4 regions of the Halomonas sp. 707D4 genome follow, and region 4 is predicted to be linked to each of the others. Evidence: predicted binding sites of a transcription regulator. Region 4 holds the regulator's gene; each other region holds the start of a gene.

Region 1 (4,362 bases), on a different contig from region 4:
GATGCCACCCAGATCGCGGCTGCCGGTGATGATGAAGCTCAGACATATGCCGGGGAGTGCGGCGTGGGAAATGGCGTCGCCCAAAAGGCTCTGGCGGCGCAGCACCGCAAAGCAGCCCAGCGGCCCGCTGATCAGGCCCAGGAGTGCGGCGCCGATCACCACGTTCTGGAAGGTGTAGTCCGATAGAAGCTCGAGCCAGGCCATGGCGTCACGTCACCTTCGAGGCGGGAAACATCAGCGAGTCGTGATCGCCGAGCAGGGCGATCTGGCCGCCGTAGGCCTGGCGCAGGTGGTCGATCTTGAACACCTCTTTTGCGTTACCAGCTGCAATGACCCGCACGTTGAGAAGCAGCAGCCAGTCGAAGTAAGTGCTCACCGTCTGCAGGTCGTGGTGGACCACGATCACGGTCTTGCCCTGGTCGCGCAGGCGGCGCAGGATGTCGATGATCGCCCGCTCGGTGGTGGCATCCACCCCGGCCATGGGCTCGTCGAGAAAGTAGACGTCCGCCTGCTGGACCAGGGCGCGTGCCAGAAACACCCGCTGCTGCTGGCCGCCGGAGAGCTGGCTGATCTGGCGCTCGGCGAAGTCGGTCATGCCGACCATCGCAAGCGCCTCCAGGGCCTCGCGGCGCTCGCGGCGTCCCGGGCGGCGGAACCAGCCAAGGCGCCCGTAGAGGCCCATCATTACCACGTCGAGCGCCGTGGTGGGAAAGTCCCAGTCCACGCTCGAGCGCTGGGGCACGTAGCCCACCCGCTTGCGCTGGGCGGCGTAGGGCTTGCCGTGTACTTTCACGTCGCCGGAGAGCGACGGCACCAGCCCCAAAAGGCTCTTGATCAGCGTGCTCTTGCCCGCCCCGTTGGGCCCGACGATGCCTGCCATGACGCCGGCGGGAATATCGAGCTCGATATCCCACAGCACGGGCTGGTTGTGGTAGCTCACGGTCAGGTTCTTGATACTGAGTGCCGGCTCAGCGTTACCGGTCGTTGTCATCGAACAGTGCCTTTGATCGTCAGGGTTCGAGCTGCCATTCGCTGGCCCAGCCCTCGAGCGCGTCCGGCAGGGGGGCGAGGGTACCGCCCAGCGCCTCGACGATGTGCTCGGTATTGCGGTAGAGCATGCCCATGTAGGTGCCATCGACGGTGTCCTCGTCGCCCATGGCATCCGAATAGAGCTCGCCGCCGACCACCACCTCGTGGCCCTGCTGGGCCGCCGCATCGATCACCGCCTGGATGGTGCGCGGGTTGATGGTGCTCTCGACGAACACTGCCGGCACGTTGCGCTCCACCACACTATTGGCCATGTTGCGGATATCGGCAATGCCGGTTTCGGTGGCGGTGCTGATGCCCTGGATGCCTTCGACGTCGATATCGTAGGCGCGGCCGAAGTAGCTGAAGGCGTCGTGGGCGGTGACCAGCACGCGCTGCTCGTCGGGAATGCTGGCGATGCTCTCTCTGATCCACTCGTGCAGCGCGAGAAGTTCTGCTTCGTAGCGCTCGGCGTTGGCCTCGATGGTCGCGGCGCACGCCGGGCGCGCTTCAATCAGGGTGTCGCGCAAGGTCGGCACGGTTTGCGCCCAGAGCGAGACGTCCATCCACAGGTGCGGGTCGACCCCATAAGTGCCCTGAGAGGCGATCAACGCCTCCTCCTCGATCGACGCGGGGGCGACGGCGAGCGTCGGCGTGCGCCTGGCGAAGTTCTCCAGCACCGAGCCGAGCTGGCCCTCGAGCGCGTAGCCCGAGTAGAGGATCTGCTCGGCGCCGCGCAGCAGGGCGACGTCACTGGCGCTGGCCTGATAGAGGTGCGGGTCGACCCCCGGGCCCATCATCGCTTCCACCGCGACGCACTCGCCGCCGACGTTTCGGGCCACGTCGGCGATCATGCCGATGGTGGTCACCACCTCGAGCGGCGGCTCGTCGGCCAGCGCCGTCGAACCCAGCGGCAGAAGGGCGAGAGCGGCAACGGTGCGTTTCGTGTTGAGCATGACCAGACCCCCGATGAGCGGTAAGACGGAGATTGCCGAACGCCAGTTTTGGCATCCAGCAAGAAGTATAGCCTTTGCTAAGTTTCTTGTTAACCGGGTGCGCTGTCAAGCCGCGGCATGATCGATCGAGATAAGCGTCGAAAGCATCTTTTTGGTGCACTGGCGGGTAGTGATGCCATCGATTGGTGCATCTTTTTGGCTTTCGCACCTGGGTCGACGGCATTTGATGCATACCGGATTCGTTTTTCACCATTTTGGCGCATTACTTGCATTGATCGGGTAACGAGTTCCTTTATCAGAAGCGATCACTACATGATGCACCGCGAAAATTTCGCGCCGGTGGTGGCGTCGGGCCACCGTTTCGACGAGCAGCGCCGCTGGGTGGCGCGGCTCGCGCTGCGCTTCGCTCGGCGCGATCAGGCCACGCGCATGGTGCAGGCCCGCCACCAGGGTCCGCTTCGCGTGCAGCGCCCGTTCTACCCGGAAGGCCGCTTTGATGCCTGCCATGTCTACCTGCTGCACCCGCCCGGGGGGCTGGTCAGCGGCGATGCGCTGGAGATCTCCGCCCACGTGGAGAAGGGCGCCCACGCGCTTCTGACCACGCCCGCTGCCAACAAGCTCTACAAGGCGGATAGCCAGGGCGTGGCCTGGCGCCAGTGCACCGACCTCACCGTGGAGGACGGCGCGGTGCTCGAATGGCTGCCCCAGGAGACCATCGCCTTCGATGGCTCGAAGGGCGAGCAGCGCACCCATATCGCGCTTCACGGTAGCGCCAAGTGCCTTGGCTGGGAGGTGATGGCGCTGGGCCGCCCGGCAAGCCAACTTCCGTTCGTCACCGGGCGCATCGAGCAGCACTTTCGCCTGACACTGGATGGCAAACCCCTGTGGCTCGAGCGCCAGCCGCTCGACCCGCTGCACCCGCGCTTTGCCGGCCGCTGGGGCCAGGGCGGGGCCACGGTACAGGCCACGCTCTGGGCGGTCGGGCTCGAGGAGAGCGGCGCCGCCATCGAAGCGCTGCGCGAGGCACTTCCGGCCAGCCCGCACTGGGCGGTCACCGCGCGTCATGGCGTGCTGCTGCTGCGCTATCTGGGCGGCTCGCGCTCTGATGCCTGGACGCTTTGCGAGCAGGCCTGGCGGCTTCTGCGCCCGCGCCTGATCGGCCGCGAAGCGCACACGCCGCGCATCTGGCTCACCTGACCCATCACCGATTTTCAAGAGGACGACGCCATGGAACTGACCCCGAGAGACAAGGACAAGCTGCTGCTGTTCTCCGCCGCCCAGCTCGCCGAGCGCCGAAAGGCGCGCGGGTTGAAGCTCAACTACCCGGAAGCGGTGGCGCTGATCAGCTTCGAGATCATGGAGGGCGCCCGCGACGGCAAGAGCGTGGCGGAGCTCATGAGCTTCGGCCGCGAGATACTCGGCCGTGACGACGTGATGGAAGGCGTGGCCGAGATGGTCGACGAGGTGCAGGTCGAGGCGACCTTTCCCGATGGCACGAAGCTCGTGACCGTTCATACGCCCATCAACTAGCCATTGACAGGAGAGCGCCATGATTCCCGGCGAGTACCAGTTGAAAAACGGCGAGATCGAGCTCTGCGCCGGCCGCGAGCGGATCACCGTCGAGGTCGCCAACACCGGCGACCGGCCCATCCAGCTCGGCTCCCACTACCACTTCGCCGAGGCCAACCCGGCGCTCGTGTTCGACCGCGACAGGACCCGCGGCTTTCGCCTCGACGTGGCGGCAGGCACCGCGATCCGCTTCGAACCGGGCCAGACCCGCGAGGTCACGCTGATCCCGTTCGTCGGCAAGCGTGAAATCTACGGTTTTCGCGGCGACGTGATGGGGCCGCTCGACGACGCCAGAGGAGACGCGCAATGACCACCAACAGGATCAGCCGCCAGGCCTACGCCGACATGTACGGCCCCACCGTGGGCGACCGGGTGCGCCTGGGCGACACCGAGCTCTGGATCGAAGTCGAGCGTGACGCCACCCACTACGGCGACGAGGTGAAGTTCGGCGGCGGCAAGGTGATTCGCGACGGCCAGGGCCAGAGCCAGCGCGTGGATGACGCGGTGATTGATACCGTCATCACCAACGCGCTGATTCTCGACTGGTGGGGCATCGTCAAGGCGGACGTCGGCCTGAAGGCCGGGCGCATCGCGGCGATCGGCAAGGCGGGCAACCCAGACACCCAGCCGGACGTCGGCATCGTCATCGGCCCGGGCACCGAGATCATCGCCGGCGAGGGCAAGATCCTCACCGCTGGCGGCATCGACGCCCATATTCACTTCATCTGCCCGCAGCAGGTGGAAGAGGCGCTGATGAGCGGCGTGACCACCATGCTCGGCGGCGGCACCGGCCCCGCCACCGGCTCGAATG
Region 2 (4,362 bases), on a different contig from region 4:
GTAGGTGCTCTGCGACGAGTAGTCGATCAGGCTCTGGACGATGCCGAAGCCTGCGGTGTTGTCGAGAAAGCCGAAGCCCGTGGTGATGCCACGGGAGGCCAGGTTCTGCTGGGTGTTGCCCACGATGTAGAGCAGAAAGGCGGCCACCGCCGCGATCACCAGCACCTGGAAGATGAGGGCGCGCTTGGCGCGGTCTCGCCAGAACGGGGGCTTGTGGCCCATCGGACGAGCGTTGGGTCTTACGGACATGAAAAGCGTCTCCGCTGATACGGCAGAATCGATCGAAGGGCCCGCCGCCCCGTTTGTGAGTTGTTGTCGGGGCGCCGGGCCGGGGGCCTAGGAGACGCTTAGCGAATCGGCGGCGCGTAGTGGAAGCCGCCCTGGTTCCACAGCGCGTTGACGCCGCGCTCGATCTGAAGCGGCGAGTCCATGCCCACGTTGCGCTCGAAGCTCTCACCGTAGTTGCCGACCTGGCTCACGATGTTGTAGGCCCAGTCCGCTTCCAGCCCCATGCCTTCACCGTAGTTGCCGTCCTGGCCGAGGATGCGCGCCACGTCCGGGTTCTCGCTGTCCATCATGTCGTCGACGTTTTCCGAGGTGATGCCGTACTCCTCGGCATTGAGCATGGCGAACAGCGACCACTTGACGATGTTGAGCCAGTTGTCGTCGCCTTGACGCACGACCGGTCCCAGGGGCTCCTTGGAAATGATCTCCGGCAGGATCATGGCGCTTTCCGGATCGTCGAGCTGGATGCGCAGCGCGGCCAGCTGAGAGGTGTCCGAGGTCAGCACGTCGCAACGCCCGGCCTGGAAACCGCCCACGGTCTGCTCGGAGGTGTCGAACACGATCGGGTCGAAGGCCATGTCGTTGGCACGGAAGTAGTCCGCCACGTTGAGCTCGGTGGTGGTGCCGGACTGGATGCAGATCGCCGCGCCGTCGAGCTCGTCGGCGCCGCCGATGCCCAGGTCGCGGTTGACCATGAAGCCGATGCCGTCGTAGAAGGTCACGCCGGTGAAGTTGAGACCGAGGGTGGTATCGCGGGTGGTGGTCCAGGTGGTGTTACGAGAAAGGACGTCGATCTCGCCGGACTGCAGCGCCGTGAAGCGCTCCACGGCGTTGAGCGAGACGTAGTTCACCGCGTCGGCATCCCCCAGCACCGCCGCCGCCACCGCCCGGCACACGTCGACGTCGAGACCCTGCCACTCGCCGCTGTCGTCCGGCGCGGAGAAGCCCGGCAGACCATCGCTCACTCCACACTGTACGGCGCCTCGTGAGCGCGTCTCTTCCAGCGTATCCGCCTGAACGCTCGCCACACCGGATAGGGTGATGGCGCCGGCGGAGGCCAGCAGTACCACGTGTTTTTTGTTAAGCATGGTTGTTTCCCTTCCTCGTTTTATACGTATCGTTGTACATGTCAGCGCATGTCACCCATAACGCTAGCAAGGAAGATGCCAGAAGCGGCATGACGACTCATTCAGCGCTTTTCAACGCTAAAGGGCCGACGTTGGGACCAAAGTTGTGCTGTAAAAAGGGGCGGGATCGTCTAGCGAGAGCACCCTTTTGGTGCGCTGGCCGAAGAAAGATTACTCATTCGGCCAGCAAAAACAGTCGGCTAGTGCGTAGCGGTCAACGAATCGGGGGGGCGTAGTGCAACCCGCCGTCGCGCCATAGCGCGTTCAGCCCGCGGCCGATATTAAACGGTGAGCCTGCCCCGACGCTGCGTTCGAATACCTCGGCGTAATTGCCGACCTGCTTGACGATCTGGTAAGCCCAGTCCGCCTCGAGCCCCATGCCCTCGCCGTAATCTCCGTCGCGACCCAGAAGGCGCATCACGTCCGGGGAGTCGTCGTCGAGCATGTCGTCCACGTTGGCCTGGGTCACGCCGAGCTCTTCGGCGTTGAGCAACGCGAACAGCGACCACTTGACGATGTTGAACCACTGATCGTCCCCCTGGCGCACCGCCGGGCCCAGCGGCTCCTTGGAGATGATCTCCGGCAGCACCACCGCCATGTCCGGATCGGCCAGCTGCACGCGCTGGGCATAGAGCTGGGAGGCGTCGGTGCTCAACACGTCGCAGCGCCCCTCCTCGAAGCCGACGATCGACTGTTCAGGCGCATCGAAGACGACGGGATCGAAGCTCATGCCATTGAGGCGAAAGTAGTCGGAAAGGTTGAGCTCGCTGGTGGTGCCGGACTGGGTGCAGACCGCCGCGCCGTCGAGTTCCTTGGCGCTCTGCACGCCGAGATCGCTTGCCACCATGAACGCCTGGCCATCGAAATAGCTCACGCCGACGAAGTGCAGTCCGAGCGTGGTGTCCCGGGTGGAGGTCCAGGTAGTGGTGCGCGCGAGCACGTCGACCTCGCCGGACTGAAGCGCGGCGAAGCGCTCGACGGAATCCAGCGGCACGAAGTCGACTCGGGCGCCCTCGCCAAGAGCGGCAGCGGCCACCGCCCGGCAGATGTCGGTATCGAGCCCCTGGTAGGTGTCCTCGTCGTCCAGCGCCGAGAAGCCGGGCTGAGCGGCGTTGACCCCGCAGCGCAGCGCCCCGCGCTCCTTGACCGTCTCGAGGGTACTGGCAAGCGAAAGACCCGGCAGTAGAAGCGCCGCCACGAGCACGCCGCCCACTCTGTTTAATCGATACACGTTGTTCATTGTTGTTTCCCTTGTGAAGAGGGATCGCGTGATCCGTGAAAAGGACGAAAAAAGGCCGGGCAGTGCCCGGCCTCGTCGATGTTGCAGCCTGATCCGTCGCTAGGCGAACGCGGCGCGCATGAACGGCGGCAGCGCCAGGGCGCCACGGTGGGCCTCCACCGTATAGTACTGTAGCGGCATTTCGTGGCCCGCGGCGGCCTCTTCGCGAAAGCGTTCAACGCTTACACCCTTGCCGGCGAGGGTCACGCTCCACCAGCCGGAAGGATAGACCGGCTGCGGGAAGGGGAGCGTCGCCACGCTTTCAAAGCCCGCCGCCTGCATGTCGCCTCGCAGTTCGCGAATGATCGAGCCCGAATGGTAGAGCGGCGACTCGCTCTGCTGCACCAGCACGCCGCCGGGCTTGAGAATCCGGTGGCAGCGCTTGAGGAAATCGGTCTTGAACAGTCCTTCCGCCGGGCCGACCGGGTCGGTGGAGTCGATGATCAGTACATCGATGCTCTCGTCCTCGGCGTCATCGACCCACTTCACGCCGTCGGCGAACAGAAGCTCGGCGCGCGGATCACCGTTGGACTCGACCAGCGCCGGGAAGAAGCGCTCGGCGGCCTTGGTGACTTCCTCGTCGATATCGATCTGGGTGACCTTCTCCACGCTTTCGTGGCGCAGCACCTCTTTCAGCGTGCCGCAGTCGCCGCCGCCGATGATCACCACCCGCCTGGGATCTTCGTGGGTGAAGAGCGCCGGATGGGCGATCATCTCGTGATACAGGAAGTTGTCGCGGTCGGTGAGCATCACGCAGCCGTCGAGCACCATCAGGTTGCCGTAGGTCTCGGTGGCGTACACCTCGAGGTGCTGATAGTCGCTCTGCACGTCGAGCAGTTTCTCGCTGATCCTGAGCGCGAAGGCGCTGCCGTGGCTGTCGAATACTTCGGTAAACCACTGATCCTGATTCACATCGCTCATCGAGCGTCTCCGTCGTTCTGGTTCTGATGCTGGTTCTGATGGTACTGGGGGCTCAGTTCGTGCAGCGCGTCCATGAAGGCGCTGACGTTGTCCGGGCTGGTGAACTGGCTGATGCCGTGGCCCAGGTTGAAAACGTGGCCCGGCCCCGCGCCGTAGCTCTCCAGCACCCGGGCGACCTCGGCGCGAATCGCGGACGGGCGGGCGAAGAGCACGTTGGGGTCCAGGTTGCCCTGAAGCGCCACCTTGTGACCGACCCGGGCACGGGCGTCACTGAGCTCGGTGGTCCAGTCGATGCCGAGGGCATCGGCGCCGGCGCAGGCGATGTGCTCGAGCCACTGGCCGCCGTTCTTGGTGAACAGGATCACCGGCACGCGGCGGCCGTCGTGTTCGCGAATCAGGCCGGAGACGATCTGCTCCATGTAGCGCAGCGAGAACTCGAGATAGGCCGGCGTGGAGAGCGAGCCGCCCCAGGTGTCGAAGATCTGCACCGCCTGGGCACCGGCGCGAATCTGGGCGTTGAGGTAGTCGGTCACCGCCTGGGCCAGCGTGTCGAGCAGCTGGTGCATGGCGTCCGGGGTGTCGTAGAGCATGGTTTTCAGGTGGCGAAAATCCTTGCTCGAGCCGCCTTCGACCATGTAGGTGGCCAGCGTCCAGGGGCTGCCCGAAAAGCCGATCAGCGGCACGCGGCCATTGAGCTCGCGGCGAATGGTGGAGACCGCGCGCATCACGTAGTCCAGGTCGCGTTCGGCG
Region 3 (4,362 bases), on a different contig from region 4:
GATGGGCGTCAACCCGGGGCCGATGATGCTCGAACAGCGTCCGGACGTGTTCTGGGGCGTGGTGGCGAGCATGTACATCGGCAACATCTTCCTGCTGGTGCTGAACCTGCCGCTGATCCCCTTTATCGCCAAGATCCTCGACATGCCCAAGGCGCTGCTGCTGTCGCTGATCCTGATCTTCTGCATGATCGGCGTCTACGGCATGAGCTTCAGCGTGTTCGACCTGTTGCTGCTGCTCGGTTTCGGCATCCTGGGGCTCGGCATGCGCCTGTTCGGCTTCCCGGCAGCACCGCTGATCCTGGCCTTGATTCTCGGCAACATCATGGAAGAGTCCATGCGCCGGGCGCTGCAGATCTCCGGCGGCGACTGGATGACCTTCATCGACAAGCCCATCTCCTTGGCGCTGCTCGTCATCGCCGCGCTGTCGCTGACGCTGCCGCTGATCAAGAAACGTCGCCGCAAGGCCTGATCGCGCAGCGACGTCTTTTTACCAAGCGCCCTGCGGGGCGCTTTTTTGGTTTCAGGCGTTGGCGAACGCTTTTGGTGCGGCCTGCCATTTTGGTGCGTTGGCGACGTGCACGGTGAACGGCGTTTTGATCCAGCATAGTGCAGCCGAACATCGAAACGACGATGTGATTGCTTCCAACCAATTGATTGATAAGGAGTGATTCGGCAAGGCTTCAGCTTGGCGCATCCCTTGCAAGAGCTCTGGGCGACGCTTTCGCGCGCCGGTGATCGGCCGGTTCGCCGCTCAAACAACGAGCCCTTCGAAAAGGGTGCAAGGAGATTCAAGTGGCCATTCCAACGCACAACCCGCTTTCTCGCCGTTTCGTCACCTCCCTTCTCGCCGCCGCCGTGATGGGCGCGGGTACCCAGGCCGTCGCCCAGGAGAGCGACGACCCGATCAAGGTCGGTATCCTGCACTCGCTCTCCGGTACCATGGCGATCAGCGAGTCGACGCTCAAGGACACCGTCGAGATGCTCATCGCGCAGCAGAACGAGGCCGGTGGCCTGCTCGGGCGCCAGCTCGAAGCGGTGGTGGTCGACCCGGCCTCCAACTGGCCGCTGTTCGCCGAGCGCGCCCGCGAGCTGCTCGCCCAGGAGGAAGTGGACGTGGTGTTCGGCAACTGGACCTCCGTGTCGCGCAAGGCGGTGCTGCCGGTGTTCGAGGAGCTCAACGGCCTGCTGTTCTACCCGGTACAGTACGAAGGCGAGGAGTCCTCCGAGAACGTCTTCTATACCGGTGCGGCGCCCAACCAGCAGGCGATTCCGGCGGTGGACTACCTGATCAACGAGGTCGGCATCGAGCGCTTCGCCCTGGTGGGTACCGACTACGTCTACCCGCGCACCACCAACCGCATCCTCGAGGCCTATCTGCAGGAAGAGCACGGCATCGACGAGGCGGACATCATGGTCAACTACACCCCCTTCGGCCATTCGGACTGGCAGAACATCGTCTCCGAGATCCGTCGCTTCGGCGAAGAGGGCAAGCCCACCGCCGTCGTCTCGACCGTCAACGGCGACGCCAACGTGCCGTTCTACCGCGAGCTCGCCAACCAAGGCATCGATGCGGCGGACATCCCGGTCATCGCCTTCTCCGTGGGCGAGCAGGAGCTTTCCGGCATCGACACCGGCCCGCTGGTCGGCCACCTGGCGGCCTGGAACTACTTCATGAGCGTGGACACCGACGAGAACTACGACTTCATCGACGCCTGGATCGACTGGACCGGCGACGAGGAGGCGGTGACCAACGACCCGATGGAGGCTCACTACATCGGCTTCAACATGTGGGCGGAAGCGGTGCGCAAGGCGGGCACCACGGATGTCGACGCGGTGAAGGACGCGATCATCGGCGTGACCGTGCCGAACCTGTCCGGCGGCTATGCGGCCATGATGCCCAACCACCACATCACCAAGCCGGTGCTGATCGGCGAGGTGCAGGACAACGGCCAGTTCGACATCGTCTGGCAGACGCCTTCCACCGTGGCCGGCGACGCCTGGTCCGACTTCCTGCCGGGCTCGCGCGATCTGATCGCGGACTGGCGCAAGCCCATGGCGTGCGGCAACTTCAACGTCGTCAACGGCTCGTGCGGTGGCAGCACCGCGGTAGAAGAAGCCGAAGCGGCGCTCGCCGAGTAACGCCCCAACCCCTTGCCGCCGCCCGGCGGCAAGGGAGCACGCTGTCTCTTCACCTCTTTTCGAAGGAACAACCCCATGAGGCGCTTCCTTTTCAAGGCGTTCCTGTGCGCGCTCCTGATGGGCCTGCTGCCCGCAGCGCTTGCCCAGACCGACGCTCCGCCGACCGATGAGGCGGGTTATCGACTGCTCGAAACCCTGGACGTCGATTCCTACCGCGACAAGGGCGAGGCGATCACCGCCATCCTGCAAAGCGACGACGAGCGCGCCCGTGAGTGGCTGCAGGCGCTGCTCGATGGCCGACTGCAGCGCGCAGGCGACGGCCGCTTCGTGGTCGTGCTGAACAATACCGGACGCGACTGGCCCGTCGAGGACGCGCTCAGCGGCGAGCCGCTGGGCGAAATATCGCGCCGCGAGCTCGACCGTATCGGCATCAACAACGCGCTGCGCAACCAGCTGCGAAGCGCCATCGCCGTGGTCGATCTTTACTCTCCCAATGTGGAGCGCCGGCGCAGCTCCGCCGACCGGCTGCTGGGTGAGGTGGACGACGAGCTCTCCGAGACCCTGGCGCCGGTGATCGCGGAGGCCGAAGACGAGTACGTGCGCCGGCGTCTGGCGCAAGCGGTGGCGATCCATCAGGCCGAAAACGGCGAGATGGCAGGCGTGGAAGCGCTGGCCGGAAGCCTGCACCCGCGCGCCCGGGTGGCGCTCAACCGGGCCACGAATGCCGAGAACCCGGCGGTGGCGGACGCCGCCCGCGCGGCCCTTGCAAGCGTCGAGCAGAACCTGAAGATCAACCGCGGCATCGAGACGCTCTACTTCGGCCTGAGCCTCGGCTCCGTGCTGGTGCTGGCGGCGATCGGGCTTGCCATCACCTTCGGCGTGATGGGCGTGATCAACATGGCCCACGGCGAGCTGATGATGCTCGGCGCCTACACCACCTGGATGATGCAGCAGCTTCTGCCCGGACAGCCCGGGCTTGCGCTGCTGCTCTCGATTCCCGCCGGCTTTCTGGTGGCCGCGCTTGCCGGTATCGCCATCGAGCGCAGCGTGATCCAGTTCCTCAAGGGGCGCCCGCTGGAGACGCTGCTGGCGACCTTCGGCATCAGCCTGATCCTGCAGCAGCTGGTGCGCACGGTGATCTCGCCGCTCAACCGCACGGTGGTGACACCGGAGTGGATGAGCGGGTCACTCATCATCAACGATGCGCTGTCGCTGACGCTCAACCGCCTCTACGTGATGGGCTTTGCGCTCTTCGTGTTCGCGGCGCTGATGCTGGTCATGCGCCGCACGCGCCTTGGGCTGGAGGTGCGCGCGGTGACCCAGAACCGCGCCATGGCGCGCTCGATGGGGATTCGCGCCACCCGCGTGGACATCCTCACCTTCGCGCTGGGCTCGGGGGTGGCCGGGCTTGCCGGGGTGGCGCTCTCCCAGCTCACCAACGTCGGCCCGAACCTGGGTCAGAACTACATCATCGATTCGTTCATGGTGGTGGTGTTCGGCGGCGTGGGGAACCTGTGGGGCACGCTGGTGGCGGGGCTGTCGCTGGGCGTGATCAACCAGGTGCTCGAGCCCTGGGCGGGGGCGGTGCTGGCCAAGATCATCGTGCTGGTGTTCATCATCCTGTTCATTCAAAAGCGCCCGCGGGGACTCTTCCCGCAGAAGGGCCGCGCGGCGGAGGGCTGATCGATGACGCCATCGCAATCGACTCGTTTCTGGCTGCTGCGCCCCTTCGGCGAGCGCACCACCCAGCTCTTTCTCGGCGTGCTGCTGGCCGCCCTCGCCCTGGTCACCGTGCTGCACGTGGCGCTGCCTCAGGGCCATGCGCTGCACGTGAACGCTTACACCGTGAACCTGTTCGGCAAGTACCTGAGCTATGCGCTGCTCGCCGTGGCGGTGGATCTGGTGTGGGGATACCTGGGCATTCTGAGCCTCGGGCATGGCGCGTTCTTCGCCATCGGCGGCTACGCCATGGGCATGTACCTGATGCGCCAGATCGGCGATCGCGGCACCTACGGCGACCCGGTGCTGCCGGACTTCATGGTGTTTCTCAACTGGGAGAGCCTGCCCTGGTACTGGCTGGGTTTCGACATGGCCTGGTTTGCGTTTGCCATGGTGCTGATCGCCCCGGGCCTTTTAGCGCTGGTGTTCGGCTTTCTGGCGTTTCGCTCGCGGGTGACCGGGGTGTATCTCTCGATCATCACCCAGGCGCTGACCTTTGCGCTG
Region 4 (4,362 bases):
GCGACCGGTTCGCGGGCTTTTTTTGGGGCTCGCTCAGGGGCGCGGGCGGTACTGTTCGTCGAGCCCCAGCCGGTCGAGCAGGCGCGTGAACAGGAACGCCTCGTCGCCGGCCAGCGACCGGCTCAGGCAGTCGAGGTATTCGCGACGCGAGTAGCGCACCAGGCGGGGCAGCTTGTAGGCGTCGAGGTCGATGGCGAACAGCGTCTCGTCACGCACCAGGAAGTTGCCGGTGTGCAGGCCGCGACAGTGGATGCCGTGACGATCGAAAGCGATCAGGGCGTCGAGGTACTGGTCCTGAAGGGCTGGCGAGTCGAGGATACGCTCTCTGAGGGCGACGCCGTGGATGTTCTTCGTGACCAGCCGGTAGGGACGCGCCTCGACGATGGTCGGCGTGGCGATGCCCAGCGCCTCGAGACGCGCGGCGACGAGCGAGAAGTTGCGTCCCGGGTAGGGGCGAATGCGCAGAAGGTAGCGCAGTCGATCGAACCGCTTGGGCTGGAAGGTCTTGATGAAGAGATCACGGGCGGCGTCGAAATGGACCCGCGAGTACTTTCCGGTCTGGATCAGTTGCATGAAGGGCTCGGTGAGAAAATGTCGTTGCTATCTTCGGCGACCGCTCAGGCGTCTTCGTCGAAGCGCGCCTCGAACAGCGCCTGGATCGAGTCGAGCGCTGCCTCCGCATCGCGGCCCAGGGCTTCCACGGTCAGCGTAGTGCCGCAGGGGGCGGCGAGCATCAGAAGCGACATGATGTTGGCGGCGTCGGCCTTTTGAGCCTGCTTGTAGACGTGAACCTGCGACTCGAACTGCTGAGCGCAGGTGACTAGCTTGGTGGCGGCGCGTGCATGGAGCCCGCGTTGATTGGTCAGTGTCAAGCGTCTTTCTGGCACCCTGGTTCCTTTTCCGAGCGGTGTCTTGATGAAGTCGTGGGGGCGGTGATCGCGCGCCGCCTGCCACTCATGGCGTGGGCAACGCCGTCGCGGCGCTGTAATGCAGCCCGAGTTCGCGGTGGCGAACCTGGACGTTTCGCTGTGAAGCGGCGAGCCGCTGGGCCAGGCGCTCGACCAGGTACACCGAACGATGCTGGCCGCCGGTGCAGCCGATGGCGACGGTCATGTAGCTTCGCTGACTGTTTTGATAGACCGGCAGCCACTTCTCTAGCCACGCCTGGATGTCCTGGCGCATCTGCTCGACCACGGGGTAGCCTTCCAGAAACGTCGCGATCTCGGCGTCTCGGCCGGTAAAAGGGCGCAGCGTCGGATCCCAGTAGGGGTTGGGCAGGCAGCGAATGTCGAAGACGATATCGGCATCCAGCGGCACGCCGCGCTTGTAGCCGAAGGACTCGAAGGTCAGCGTCAGCTGGTCCTGACGCTGGTGGGCAACCTCGTCGGTGATGCGCCGGCGCAGGTCGTGCACCGTCAGCCGCGAGGTATCGATCATCAGATCGGCAAGCTCGCGTATGCCGAACAGCGTCTGCTCTTCCTTGGCGATCGCCTCTTCCAGCGTCATGTCGGTGTCGCGGGTCAGAGGATGGCGGCGCCGGGTGGCGGAGTAGCGCTCGAGTAGGATGCGCGCATCGGTGGTCAGGTAGATCACCTGGACGTGGGTATTGCCGACCTTGATGTCGCGCAGAAGCGTCGGAAAGCGTTCGAGCGCCGCGGGAAGGTTGCGGGCATCAATGCTCACCGCCAGGTGCGTGCGTTCACCCTGCTGGCCGAGCTCTTCCACCAGCGAGCCCAGCAGCATCGCCGGCAGATTGTCGATGGCATAGTAGCCCAGATCTTCCAGCGCCTGCAGGGCGATGGATTTTCCCGACCCGGAGCGGCCGCTGATGATGACTAGTTGCATGGCATCTCTCTTCGGTGGGCGTGTCCGGGTCGCGGGCGCTAGCCGTCTCCCTGCTCGCGAATTCGGGCAATGACCAGTTCGAGCAGTTCGCGCTGGCTCTCGCACTTGCGAAACTGGGCGCGGGTAGAGGCATCGTTCATGATCGTGGCGACCTGGCCGAGCAGCGCCAGATGCGTATCGTCGGCTTCTTCGGGCACCAGCAGCACGAACACCAGATCCACCGGGTCGCCATCGATGGCATCGAAATCGACGGGTTCCGCGAGCTTCAGGAAACCGGCGATGGGAGCGCTGCAGTGCGGGCTTCTGGCGTGGGGAATGGCCACGCCGTTGCCGATACCGGTACTGCCCAGGCGCTCGCGCCCGATCAGTCGGCTGAAGACTTCCTGGCTATCCAGGCTCGGAGTGTTCTGGGCGATGAAGGTGCTGAAGAACTCGAGCACCCGCTTCTTGCTGCCCCCGGGCACGTCGAACAGCACGCGCTCCGGGGGGAGTATGGTTTCCAACGTCATCGATTTAACGCACGCCAGCGCCCTGGGCGCGAGCTTGTGCTTTTTCCTTGTGTTTGACCAGTTGACGGTCGAGCTTGTCGGCCAGAGCGTCGATCGCGGCATACATGTCGCTATCCTCGGCGACGGCGTGGAGGTCGGCACCAGCGGCGTGCAGCGTGCAGGCAGCCTGTTGGCGCTCCTTTTCGATGGATAAGGTCACTTGAACGGTGGTGATGTTGTCGTAATGGCGTTCAATACGGTCGAGTTTCTCGTTGACGTAGTCACGCAAGGCGTCAGTCAGTTCCAGATGATGACCGGTGATGTTTACTTGCATCGACGTGCTCCTTATCGAGGGCTGTACTTCGATTGTAACCCTTTTTGCGCCGTTGCAAAGCCCCGGCGGCAAGTTTCAACTCAGCGCAGTCGGCGCCGCTCGCTCGACGACGGAATGCCCATCGCCTCGCGGTATTTGGCCACCGTCCGCCGTGCCACGTTGATGCCGCCTTCCTCGAGCAGCGACACCAGCCGACTGTCCGAGAGCGGCTTGCCCGGCGTCTCCTCCTGGATGAGCTTCTTCAGGCGCGCGCGAATCGCCGTGCTCGAGTGGCTGTCGCCCCCATCCTGACCGCTCACCTGGCTCGAGAAGAAGTACTTGAGCTCGAACACGCCGCGCGGGGTATGGATGTACTTCTGGGTGGTGACCCGCGAGATGGTCGACTCGTGCATTTCGACGGCCTCGGCGATGTCGGCCAGGATCAGGGGCTTCATGGCTTCCTCGCCGTGCTCGAGAAAGCCGATCTGGCGGGCGATGATCTCGCGGCCGACGCGCAGCAGGGTGTCGTTGCGGCTCGACAGGCTCTTGATCAGCCAGCGCGCCTCCTGGAGGTGGTCCTTGAGGAACTGGTTGTCCTGGCTCTTGTCGGCGCGCTTGATGAGGCTGGCGTAATCCGGCTGCACGCGCAGGCGCGGCAAGGCGTCCGGATTGAGCTCCAGGTGCCAGCCCTCCTGGTCGTGGCGCACGACAAGATCCGGGGTGATGTAGCTGTCGTTGGTGGCCCCGAAGGCGCTGCCCGGGCGTGGGTCGAGGCTTCGAATCAGGCGGATGACGTCGTCGAGCTGTTCGTCGTCGAGGCCGAGCCGGCGCTTGAGCAGGCGCTTGTCGTCCTTGCCGAGCGCCTCGAGGAACTGGCGCACCAGGCGCCTGGCAGGTACCAGCAGCGGGGTGTCGTCCGGGAGCGTGGCGAGCTGGAGCATCAGGCACTCGCGCAGATCGCGGGCAAAGACACCGGTGGGCTCGAACTGCTGCAATCGCAGCAGCACGTTCTCCACCTCGCGCAGGCTCAACCCCTCAAGGCCCTGGGCTCTGAGGCCTTCGCGAATGTCGTTCAGCGGCTGGGTGAGGTAGCCGTTGGCATCGAGGGCATCGATCAGGCTTTCGGCCACGGCGTGATCGCGCTCGGAGGAATCAGTCATCGCCAGCTGCCAGAGCAGGTGGCCATGAAGGCTTTGGCCTGCCGCCTGACGGTCGAAGTCCGGACCTTCCGAGGCGCCGCTGCCGGCGGCCATGTCCTGGTAGGTATCGGACCACTCGCTGTCGATAGAGAGCTCGCTGGGAATGCTCTCCTCCCAGTCGCTTTCCGGCGTTTCGGTCACGCTCTGCTCGCCGAATTCGTCTTCCTGTTCCAGCAGCGGGTTGGAATCGAGTGCCTGCTGGATTTCTTGACGGAGGTCCAGGGTGGAAAGCTGCAGCAGGGCGATCGCCTGCTGCAATTGAGGTGTCATGGTCAGCTGCGTACCGATGCGCAGCTGTAGAGACGCTTTCATGACCATCGAAGAACCACTCGTTACTCGTAAAGCTCCACCCTAGTGCGAGTTCGTGTCCGGCGCAAGTGCAATAAACATGCCATCGAGCGGAACTTTATGAGTGGCATCGGCTTAGAGGCGGAAGTCGGCGCCCAGGTAGACCTCGCGGACCTTCTGGTCGTTGAGGATCGCCTCGGCGTTGCCGCTGGCGATGATGTGACCGTCG

The links. The regulator sigma-54, encoded in region 4, starts transcription at its own class of promoters, with help from an activator protein. The targets are predictions, from matches to a motif close to TGGCACNNNNNTTGCTNT.
Region 1: BIS11_RS08815 (urease accessory protein UreD) is a predicted target of sigma-54. The motif match lies at 2,238-2,255, and genes of this name have one in related genera.
Region 2: BIS11_RS00140 (amino acid ABC transporter substrate-binding protein) is a predicted target of sigma-54. The motif match lies at 1,437-1,454, and genes of this name have one in related genera.
Region 3: urtA (urea ABC transporter substrate-binding protein) is a predicted target of sigma-54. The motif match lies at 687-704, and genes of this name have one in related genera.

Annotation. Positions count from the first base shown of each region.
Region 1 is NZ_JAMZBD010000165.1:401-4,762, forward strand. Features, by position in the region: partial or broken gene BIS11_RS08800 (metal ABC transporter permease) at 1-204, opposite strand, end outside; gene BIS11_RS08805 (metal ABC transporter ATP-binding protein) at 209-991, opposite strand; gene BIS11_RS08810 (zinc ABC transporter substrate-binding protein) at 1,011-1,982, opposite strand; gene BIS11_RS08815 (urease accessory protein UreD) at 2,295-3,179, shown strand; gene ureA (urease subunit gamma) at 3,210-3,512, shown strand; gene BIS11_RS08825 (urease subunit beta) at 3,532-3,861, shown strand; gene ureC (urease subunit alpha) at 3,858-4,362, shown strand, end outside.
Region 2 is NZ_JAMZBD010000002.1:9,726-14,087, forward strand. Features, by position in the region: gene BIS11_RS00135 (amino acid ABC transporter permease) at 1-249, opposite strand, end outside; gene BIS11_RS00140 (amino acid ABC transporter substrate-binding protein) at 348-1,373, opposite strand; gene BIS11_RS00145 (amino acid ABC transporter substrate-binding protein) at 1,627-2,652, opposite strand; gene speE (polyamine aminopropyltransferase) at 2,752-3,612, opposite strand; gene hemE (uroporphyrinogen decarboxylase) at 3,609-4,362, opposite strand, start outside.
Region 3 is NZ_JAMZBD010000043.1:6,589-10,950, forward strand. Features, by position in the region: gene BIS11_RS03395 (tripartite tricarboxylate transporter permease) at 1-469, shown strand, start outside; gene urtA (urea ABC transporter substrate-binding protein) at 859-2,139, shown strand; gene urtB (urea ABC transporter permease subunit UrtB) at 2,215-3,822, shown strand; gene urtC (urea ABC transporter permease subunit UrtC) at 3,826-4,362, shown strand, end outside.
Region 4 is NZ_JAMZBD010000208.1:922-5,283, forward strand. Features, by position in the region: gene BIS11_RS10130 (hypothetical protein) at 34-573, opposite strand; gene BIS11_RS10135 (HPr family phosphocarrier protein) at 618-887, opposite strand; gene rapZ (RNase adapter RapZ) at 955-1,845, opposite strand; gene BIS11_RS10145 (PTS sugar transporter subunit IIA) at 1,884-2,354, opposite strand; gene raiA (ribosome-associated translation inhibitor RaiA) at 2,359-2,667, opposite strand; gene BIS11_RS10155 (RNA polymerase factor sigma-54) at 2,748-4,163, opposite strand; partial or broken gene BIS11_RS10160 (lipopolysaccharide ABC transporter ATP-binding protein) at 4,269-4,362, opposite strand, start outside.